Anaeromyxobacter diazotrophicus: one gene and its partner. The protein of the gene in region 2 binds, or shares a complex with, the protein of the main gene of each other region. Links are inferred from orthologs where the notes say so. Each region holds a gene or a part of one and is shown on either strand. Other genes may lie near its edges. The genes, in order: HWY08_RS12060 and uvrA.

Evidence for each region.
Region 1: the proteins of uvrA (region 2) and HWY08_RS12060 are in contact, whole or in part, in a crystal structure (PDB 4DFC), measured with the Escherichia coli proteins. The link is inferred for Anaeromyxobacter diazotrophicus from one-to-one orthologs.

Annotation. Positions count from the first base shown.
Region 1 is NZ_BJTG01000005.1:191,386-196,070, reverse strand. What follows is about bases 164-4,553. They hold HWY08_RS12060 (transcription-repair coupling factor), read right to left. Parts: upstream 4,174-4,553; coding sequence 364-4,173; downstream 164-363. Other genes in these bases: HWY08_RS12065 (peptidyl-prolyl cis-trans isomerase), read right to left, coding at 164-178. Also shown: more of HWY08_RS12065, read right to left, coding at 1-163; HWY08_RS12055 (tetratricopeptide repeat protein), read left to right, coding at 4,567-4,685. UniProt on the Escherichia coli protein: Couples transcription and DNA repair by recognizing RNA polymerase (RNAP) stalled at DNA lesions. Mediates ATP-dependent release of RNAP and its truncated transcript from the DNA, and recruitment of nucleotide excision repair machinery to the damaged site.
Region 2 is NZ_BJTG01000014.1:33,540-37,290, forward strand. The notes cover bases 270-3,725. They hold uvrA (excinuclease ABC subunit UvrA), read left to right. Parts: upstream 270-651; coding sequence 652-3,525; downstream 3,526-3,725. Other genes in these bases: HWY08_RS20915 (hypothetical protein), read right to left, coding at 270-555; HWY08_RS20925 (rubrerythrin family protein), read left to right, coding at 3,635-3,725. Also shown: HWY08_RS20910 (DMT family transporter), read right to left, coding at 1-67; more of HWY08_RS20915, read right to left, coding at 64-269; more of HWY08_RS20925, read left to right, coding at 3,726-3,751. UniProt on the Escherichia coli protein: The UvrABC repair system catalyzes the recognition and processing of DNA lesions. UvrA is an ATPase and a DNA-binding protein. A damage recognition complex composed of 2 UvrA and 2 UvrB subunits scans DNA for abnormalities.

The DNA of each region.
Region 1 (4,685 bases), on a different replicon or contig from region 2:
CGGCGCTCTGGAAGCTGGCGCGGATCATCGGCGACTGCTCGTCGAGGCGGGCCTTGAGCTCGTCGGCGGTGATGGTGACGCCGCCGCCCGAGGCGACGACCGGGCCCTTCTTGGCGGGGCCCTTCGAGCAGGCCAGCGCAGCCGCGAGCGCGAGGACGAGAGAGGCTCTACGGAACATGGGTCGATGCTCCTGTGGTGGGTGAGGAAGTGGCGACCCCCTGAAACGCGCGGTCCGGCCGGCTTGTTCCGGCGGCCGGCCCGGGTGGGGCGGGGCCGGCAACAAAAAGCACAGTCCGGTCAAGGGATCAACTAAGCGCGCGGCCGCGGCGGGCATGAGCCCGCGCTCCGCGCCCCGGCCCGGCGTCAGCTCGCCACCTTCGCCAGCTCGGCGAGGACGGTCCGCACGCCGAGGAGGAGCTCACGCCCCTGCGCCGCCTCCTGCGCCGGGGTGAGGCCGGCCGGCGCGGCGGCTGGGGCCGGGCGCGCCTGCGCGATCGCCTTCTGCATGGCGGCCTGCACCGCCTGGGCGCGCGCCGCCTTGGCGGCGGCCGCGGTCGGGCGCGGCGCGGTGGTCGCGGCGGGCGCCTTCGCGGCCGCCGGCGCCCGGAGCTTGCCGTCCGGCGCGACGTGGGCGACGAGCTTCATGTCCGGGGTGAGCCGGAGCGCGCCCTGGCTCGCCTGGACCCGCTTCGCGAGCTGGAAGGCGTCGAGCGCGGCCGCGTCGCCGAGCGTGAACACGATCCGGCCCGGCCCCGCCTCGAGCCCCCGGATGCGCAGCGCGCGCAGCCGCACCTTCACCTGCATCACCGCCTGCAGCGCGTCCACCTCGTCCGGCGGGTCGCCGTAGCGGTCCACGATCTCGGCCCGGATCTCGTCCAGCTCCTCGTCGGTGCCGGCCTGTGCGAAGCGCTTGTAGAAGTAGAGGCGCTGGTGCACGTCCGGCATGTAGGGGTCGGGGATGAAGGCGGGGAGCGGCAGCTGGACGTCGGGGTCGATGTCCTCCCGCGGCGCCTCGCCCTTGAGCTCCCGCACCGCCTCCTCCAGCATCTGCGCGTAGAGGTCGAAGCCGATGGCCTCGATGTGGCCGGACTGATCCTTGCCGAGCAGGTTGCCGGCGCCGCGGATCTCGAGGTCGTGGCTCGCGATCTTGAACCCGGCCCCGAGCTCGCTGAAGCGCTGCAGCACCTCGAGCCGCTTCTGCGCGTCCTTCGTCACCGGCCGGCGCGCCGGCACGAGCAGGTAGGCGTAGGCGCGCTCGCGGCTGCGGCCGACGCGGCCGCGGATCTGGTAGAGCTGCGCCAGGCCGAAGTGGTCGGCGCGGTTCACGATGATGGTGTTCGCCGCCGGGATGTCGAGGCCGCTCTCGATGATCGAGGTGGCGAGCAGCACGTCGAGCTCCCGCTCCACGAACCGGCCCATCACCTGCTCGAGCTTGTGCTGGCCCATCTGCCCGTGCGCGACCCCGACGCGCGCCTTGGGCACGAGGTCGTGCAGGAACTTCTCCATGGCCGCGATCGACCGGACGCGGTTGTGGACGAAGTAGACCTGCCCGCCGCGCCGCAGCTCCTGCTCGATCGCCTCCTTCACCGCCAGCGGATCGAACTTCATCACGAAGGTGCGGATGGCGCGCCGGTCCTCCGGCGGGGTGGCGATGATGGAGAGGTCGCGCGCGCCGGCCAGGCTCATGTGCAGGGTGCGCGGGATGGGCGTCGCGGTGAGGGTGAGCACGTCGACGAGCTTGCGCAGCTTCTTGAGGCGCTCCTTGTGCGCGACGCCGAAGCGCTGCTCCTCGTCCACCACGATGAGCCCGAGGTCCTTGAAGGAGACGTCGGCGGCGAGCAGCCGGTGCGTGCCGACGACGACGTCCACCTTGCCCGCCGCGACGTCCTTCAGCACGGCGCGGATCTCGTCCCCCTCCTTCATGCGGGAGAGCGCCTCGATGCGCACCGGATAGCCCTTGAAGCGCTCGCGGAAGTTGCGCTCGTGCTGCGCGGCGAGGACGGTGGTGGGGACGAGGATCGCCACCTGCTTCTTCGAGAGCACCGCCAGCATGGCGGCGCGCATCGCCACCTCGGTCTTGCCGTAGCCGACGTCGCCGCAGACCAGGCGGTCCATGGGAGGCTTCGTACCGGGGGGATGAAGCCCCCCCGGACCCCCCGCTCGCTCCTGGCCAGGCTTCTCCGCCTGCCCCTGCGCTCGCCGGCCGGTCATGTCGGCCAGCACGTCCTCGATGGCCTTCGCCTGGTCGGGGGTGGGCTCGTACGGGAACTCGGCCTCGAACTCGCGGTAGATCTCGTCCGGCTCCTTGAAGCCGAAGCCGGGGTGGGCGGAGCGGGCGGCGTACAGGTCGAGCAGCTCGGCCGCCATCTTGAGGAGCTGCTCCTTCACCCGCGCCTTGCGCAGCGCGAAGGAGCTGCCGCCCAGCCGGTCGAGCCGCATCGCCTCGGGCGAGGCGCCGGTGAACTTCTGGACCTGCCGCAGCTTCGAGACCGGCAGGTAGAGCCGGTCGGCGCCCTCGTAGGCGAGGACGAGGAAGTCGCCCTCCACCCCGCGGATCTGCATCTTGGTGAGGCCCTGGTAGCGGGCGATGCCGTGCTCGACGTGGACGACCAGGTCGCCCTCGTTGAGCTCGCGGAAGGCGGCGGCGAAGGTGTTCTCGAGCTTGGTGGCGCGGGCGCGCTTCTTCACCCGCCGGCCGAAGATCTCCTCGTCGGAGAGGAGCGCCAGCCGCGCCGGCGGGTCCACGAACCCGCCGGACACCTCGCCCAGGAGGAGGTGCGCGTGCACGCCGGGGTCGTAGAGCGCGGCCGGGTCGCCGAGCGGCCCGTCGTGCCAGCGCGCCGCCATGCGCCGGTCCTCGAGCAGGCGCTTCAGCCGGTCGGCGGCGGAGCGCGAGGAGCAGGCGACCACCGCGGCGAGGCCGCGCTTGCGCCAGTCCTCGAGGCGGCGGGAGAGCGGCGCCAGCGCGCCCTCGTCGCCGTGCGCCCCCTGGATCTCGCCGCGCAGCGAGGCGGTGTCGCCGAAGTCGAAGCGGAGCGGCTCCCCGGCGCCGAGCCAGACGCCGTGCCGCCGCACCACCGGCCGGGCGGCGAGCGCCGCCTCCGCCTCCGCCGCGGCCAGGAAGTGCGCCCGCGGCGGCAGGGCGAGGTCGTCGCGCCCAAGCGTCGCCTGGTGCTCGCGGGCGAGCTCGGCCTCGAGCTCCGAGAGCGCGCCCGACACCGCCTCGGCGCCGTCCACCCAGCACACGACCTCGGCCGGCAGGTAGTCGAAGAGGGTGGCGAGGCCGCCGGGGTGGAAGCCGGGGAGGAGCGCCTCCAGGCCGAAGAAGGGGGTGCCGGCGTCGATGGCCTCGAGCACCTCGCGCACGCGGGAGGTGGGGCGGTCCACCTGCTCGGCCGCCTCGCGCACCGCCGCCTTGGCGGCCTCGCGCGCCTCGTCGGTGAAGAGCGCCTCGCGCGCCGGGCCGACCGTGACCTCGGCCACCTCGCCCAGCGTCCGCTGGCCCTCCGCCTCGAAGGCGCGGACGCTCTCGATCTCGTCGCCGAACAGCTCGAGCCGGACCGGCTTCTCCTCGAGCGGGCTCCACAGGTCGATGATGCCGCCGCGGACGGCGAAGGTGCCCGGGTCCTCCACCAGCGGCACCCGCGTGTACCCGATGCTGACGAGCTTCGCGGCCAGCGCCTCGCGGTCGACGCTGACGCCCTTCCCCAGGAGCTCGGTGTAGCGCTCGAAGACCGCCCGCGGCACCATCCGGCGCGCCAGCGCCCGCGCCGAGACCACCACCGCCTTGACCGACGAGGGCGCGAGGAAGAGCCGCCCCAGCGCCGCCAGCCGGTCCATCTCCAGGGCGCGGTCCGGCGACAGGTCGTCGTAGGGCAGCACCGGATCCGCCGGGAGGCGCAGCACCGCCGGCGGATCGCCGGCCGCGCCCCCGAGGAAGAAGCCGAGGTCCCGGGCCAGCTCGTCCGCCTCGTCCTCGCCGGGCGTCACCGCCAGGAGGAGCTTCGCGCCGGCGCCCCGCGAGCGGCCGAGGAGCTCCTTCGCCACCCAGCCGCGCGCGGCGGCGGAGAGGCCGGTCACATCGGCCGCGCGGCGGCTGGCGAGCGCTTCGAGGAGGTCCTTCGGCGTCGCGGCGGCGGGGCCGCGCTCGGCGTCGCTCTGGGGAAAGGCCACGGGGGGCGGCATCTTAGGTGAGGTTCCGGCGGGCGGCCGCGAAAAAGCACCCGGTCGCGAGCCGTCCTTCGCCGCGCCCGCGTCGCCGAGGTCCGGTGGGACTTCGAGGATGCGCCCGCGCCGATCCACGCCGCGTCCGGGTGCCTCTCACATTCTAACGCCCGGGCGCGGAGCGCGCCCGCCCCCTCCCCGGCGCCGTCCCGGGTGGGGCCAGGCGGTGCCGTCGCACCGCGGGCGACCCGGCGGGGGATTCCGCACCGCGCCGCAGCACCGCCCCGGTGGTGCGCGGACATCCCCCTTTCTTGATCGGCTGGAGAGCGGTCGCTAGACTCAACGCAAGGCGGCGCCTGGCTCGGACGGGCCGGGCCCGCGAGAGGAGCAGCCTCCCCCCGCATGCGCGCCGCGCGCCTCATCCCGGCCCTGGGCCTCGTCTTGGCCGCCTGCGGCGGAGCGCTCGACGCGCCCGCGCCCCCGTCGGCGGGCACGCCGCTCGCCGCGGCGGTGGCGGTCCC
Region 2 (3,751 bases):
CCATGAGCCCGAAGAGCGCGCCCGAGACGAAGAGCTGTCCGCGCGCGGCGAGCCGTTTCGTCTTCATGACGCGCGGATCGCCTCGAGCTCGGCGGCGAGCGCGCCGGAGAAGCGCACCAGGTCGGCCTGCGCGGCCCGGAACCGGAACAGCGCCAGCTCGCCGCCGGGCCCGCCTCCGCCGGCCGCCTCGGCCAGGAAGCCGGAGAGATCGAGGCCGATCTCGACCACCGCGCCGCCCGGGGTCGCGCCGAGCTGGACAGCGAGGGGCGCCTCGCCGCCGGCGCGCCAGGCGAAGCCCTCGCCCTCGCCGCGCAGGAGCGCCGCCGTGGCGGCCAGGAGCTCGTCGACCTGGGCCGCCGCCACCCGCAGCGGCGGCAGGCGCACGAGCGGCCACCACTCGCCGTCGCGCGCGTCGTGGTACTCGACCGCGGCGGTCGCGAGCAGGTCGAGCGCAGGCTCGGCCGCGCCGCCGCCGGGGGGGCCGGCGGGCGAGGCCCGGCCCGCCAGGGTCAGCGCACAGCGCAGCGCGCCGCGGTCGTTGCGAAGCTCGGCCATGTGCCCCGTGGAATACCGCCTTTCGCCCGGCGGGGGAACGGCGTGAGCGCTCCGTCGCTGGCCCTGCGGGGCAGAGCCGGTTAAGACAGCGAATCCATGAGCGAGCCCGAAACCATCGTCGTGAAGGGGGCCCGCGAGCACAACCTGAAGTCGGTCCAGCTCGAGATCCCCAAGAAGAAGCTGGTCGTCTTCACCGGGGTCTCCGGCTCCGGGAAGAGCTCGCTCGCCTTCGACACCCTCTACGCCGAGGGCCAGCGCCGCTACGTCGAGTCCCTCTCCTCGTACGCGCGCCAGTTCCTCGGGCAGATGGAGAAGCCCAAGTACGACACCATCCGCGGGCTCTCCCCGACCATCTCCATCGAGCAGAAGGCCGCCTCGAACAACCCGCGCTCGACGGTGGGGACCATCACCGAGGTCCACGACTACCTGCGCGTGCTGTACGCCTCCATCGGGGTCCAGCACTGCCCGAGCTGCGGGCGCCCGGTCGGGAAGCAGACGGCCCAGCAGATCGTCGAGACGCTCCTGGCCATGCCGGAGGGCTCGCGCCTCCTCCTGCTCGCGCCGCTGGTCCAGAACCGCAAGGGTGAGTACCGCGAGCTCCTCGGCGACGCGCACAAGCGGGGCTTCGCGCGCGTCCGGGTGGACGGCGTGGTCCACTCGCTCGAGGAGCGGCTCGTCCTCGACAAGAAGCTGAAGCACGACATCGAGCTGGTGGTCGACCGGGTGGTGGTGAAGCCGGACCTCCGCGCCCGCCTCACCGACTCCGTCGAGACGGCGCTGCGCGAGGGCAAGGGCACGCTCATCGCGGCCGACGCGGCCCAGGAGCAGAAGGTCGGACCGGGGGTCGATCCGGAGGAGTACAAGAAGCACGACCGCTTCTTCTCCGAGCAGAGCGCCTGCCCGGTGTGCGGCCTCTCCTTCGGCGAGCTGGCGCCCCAGAACTTCTCGTTCAACAGCCCGCTCGGCTCCTGCCAGGAGTGCCAGGGCCTCGGCACCCGCGCCGAGATGGACGTGGACCTCATCATCCCCGACCCGTCGCTCACCATCCGCGAGGGCGCCATCGACCCGTGGGCGAGCGGGATGGAGAAGGGCGAGGGCTGGACCTTCGAGTTCGTCGAGCACCTCTCGCGCGCGCTCGGCATCGACCTCGACACCCCCTGGTCGAAGCTGCCCAAGGCGCAGCGCGAGATCGTCCTCAACGGCAACGAGGGGACGAACCGCGCCCGGATCGTCTGGGAGGGGGTGGTGAACCAGCTCCACCGACGGTTCAAGGCGACCGGCTCGGAGGCGATGCGGCGCTACTACATGCGCTACTTCTCCGACAAGCCATGCCCCACCTGCCAGGGCGAGCGCCTCCGGCCGGAGAGCCGGGCGGTGGAGATCCGCGGCAAGAGCATCGTCGAGCTGTCGGGCCTCACCATCACCGAGGCGCACGCCTGGCTCGACCAGCTCGACCTCCAGGGCCACCAGGCGCGCATCGCCGACGAGCTGCTCAAGGAGATCAAGAACCGCCTCAAGTTCCTCCTCGACGTGGGCCTCTCCTACCTCACGCTCGACCGGCCCGGCCCGTCGCTCTCCGGCGGCGAGAGCCAGCGCATCCGGCTCGCCTCGCAGATGGGGTCCGAGCTCACCGGCGTCATCTACATCCTCGACGAGCCGTCGATCGGGCTGCACCAGCGCGACAACGGCAAGCTGCTCGGCACGCTCAAGCGGCTGCGCGACATCGGCAACTCCGTCATCGTGGTGGAGCACGACGAGGAGACGATGGAGGAGTCCGACTGGCTGGTGGACTTCGGGCCGGGCGCGGGCGAGCACGGCGGCGAGATCGTGGCGCAGGGCACGCCCGAGGAGGTGAAGCGGCACCCCGCCTCGCTCACCGGCGCCTACCTCTCCGGCCGGCGAGAGATCGCGGTGCCGGAGCGGCGCCGCGCGGCGCACGGCGCGCTGACCGTCGCGGGCGCGAGCGCGAACAACCTGAAGGACGTGACGGTCAAGTTCCCGCTCGGCACCCTCACCGCGGTCACCGGCGTCTCGGGCGCCGGGAAGTCCACCCTGGTGAACGCGATCCTGCGCCCGGCGCTCACCCGGCTCCTCTACGGCACCCGCGAGGTGCCCGGGAAGCACCAGGCCATCCTCGGCCACGAGCAGATCGACAAGGTCATCGACATCAACCAGCAGCCCATCGGGCGCACGCCGCGCTCGAACCCCGCCACCTACACCAAGGTGTTCGACCTCATCCGCGAGGTCTTCGCCCAGACCCCGGAGGCGCGCGCCTTCGGGTACCAGCCCGGCCGCTTCAGCTTCAACGTGAAGGGCGGCCGCTGCGAGGCGTGCCAGGGCGACGGCATGAAGCTGGTGGAGATGCACTTCCTCGCCGACGTGCTCGTGCCGTGCGAGGTGTGCCACGGCAAGCGCTTCAACGAGGCGACGCTGCGGGTCCAGTTCAAGGGCAAGAACATCGCCGAGGTGCTCGACCTCTCGGTGCACGAGGCGATGGCGCTGTTCGCGAACCACCGCGAGATCCTGCGGGTCCTGCAGACGCTCGACGACGTCGGCCTCGGCTACGTGAAGCTGGGGCAGCCCTCCCCCACCCTCTCCGGCGGCGAGGCCCAGCGCATCAAGCTCTCGCGCGAGCTGGCGCGGGTCGGCACCGGCCGGACGCTCTACATCCTCGACGAGCCGACCACCGGCCTGCACTTCGAGGACACGCGCCGCCTGCTCCAGGTGCTCGACCGGCTGGTGGAGGCGGGCAACTCGGTGGTGGTGATCGAGCACAACCTCGACGTCATCAAGTGCGCCGACTGGGTGGTGGACCTCGGCCCCGAGGGCGGGGCCGGCGGCGGGCTCGTCATCGCCGAGGGCACGCCGGAGCAGGTGGCGGCGGCGAAGGAGAGCTCCACCGGGCACTACCTGGCGAAGGTCCTGCGCGCGCACCGCGCCCGCCGGCCCGCCACCGAGCGCAGCGCCTGAGCCTGGTCATGGACAGCAGCGCCCCCGTCCTGTAGGGCGGGGGTTCGCCGCCCGCCGTGCCGCGGCGGGCGGGACGAGCCCCGCCCCTACACGTCGACAGGAGCCCCAGATGCCCACCACCGTCGAGAACCTCCAGGTCGCCTTCGCCGGCGAGAGCCAGGCCAACCGCAAGTACCTCGCCTTCGCCCGGAAGGCGGAGAAGGAGGGCTACCCGCAGATCGCGAAG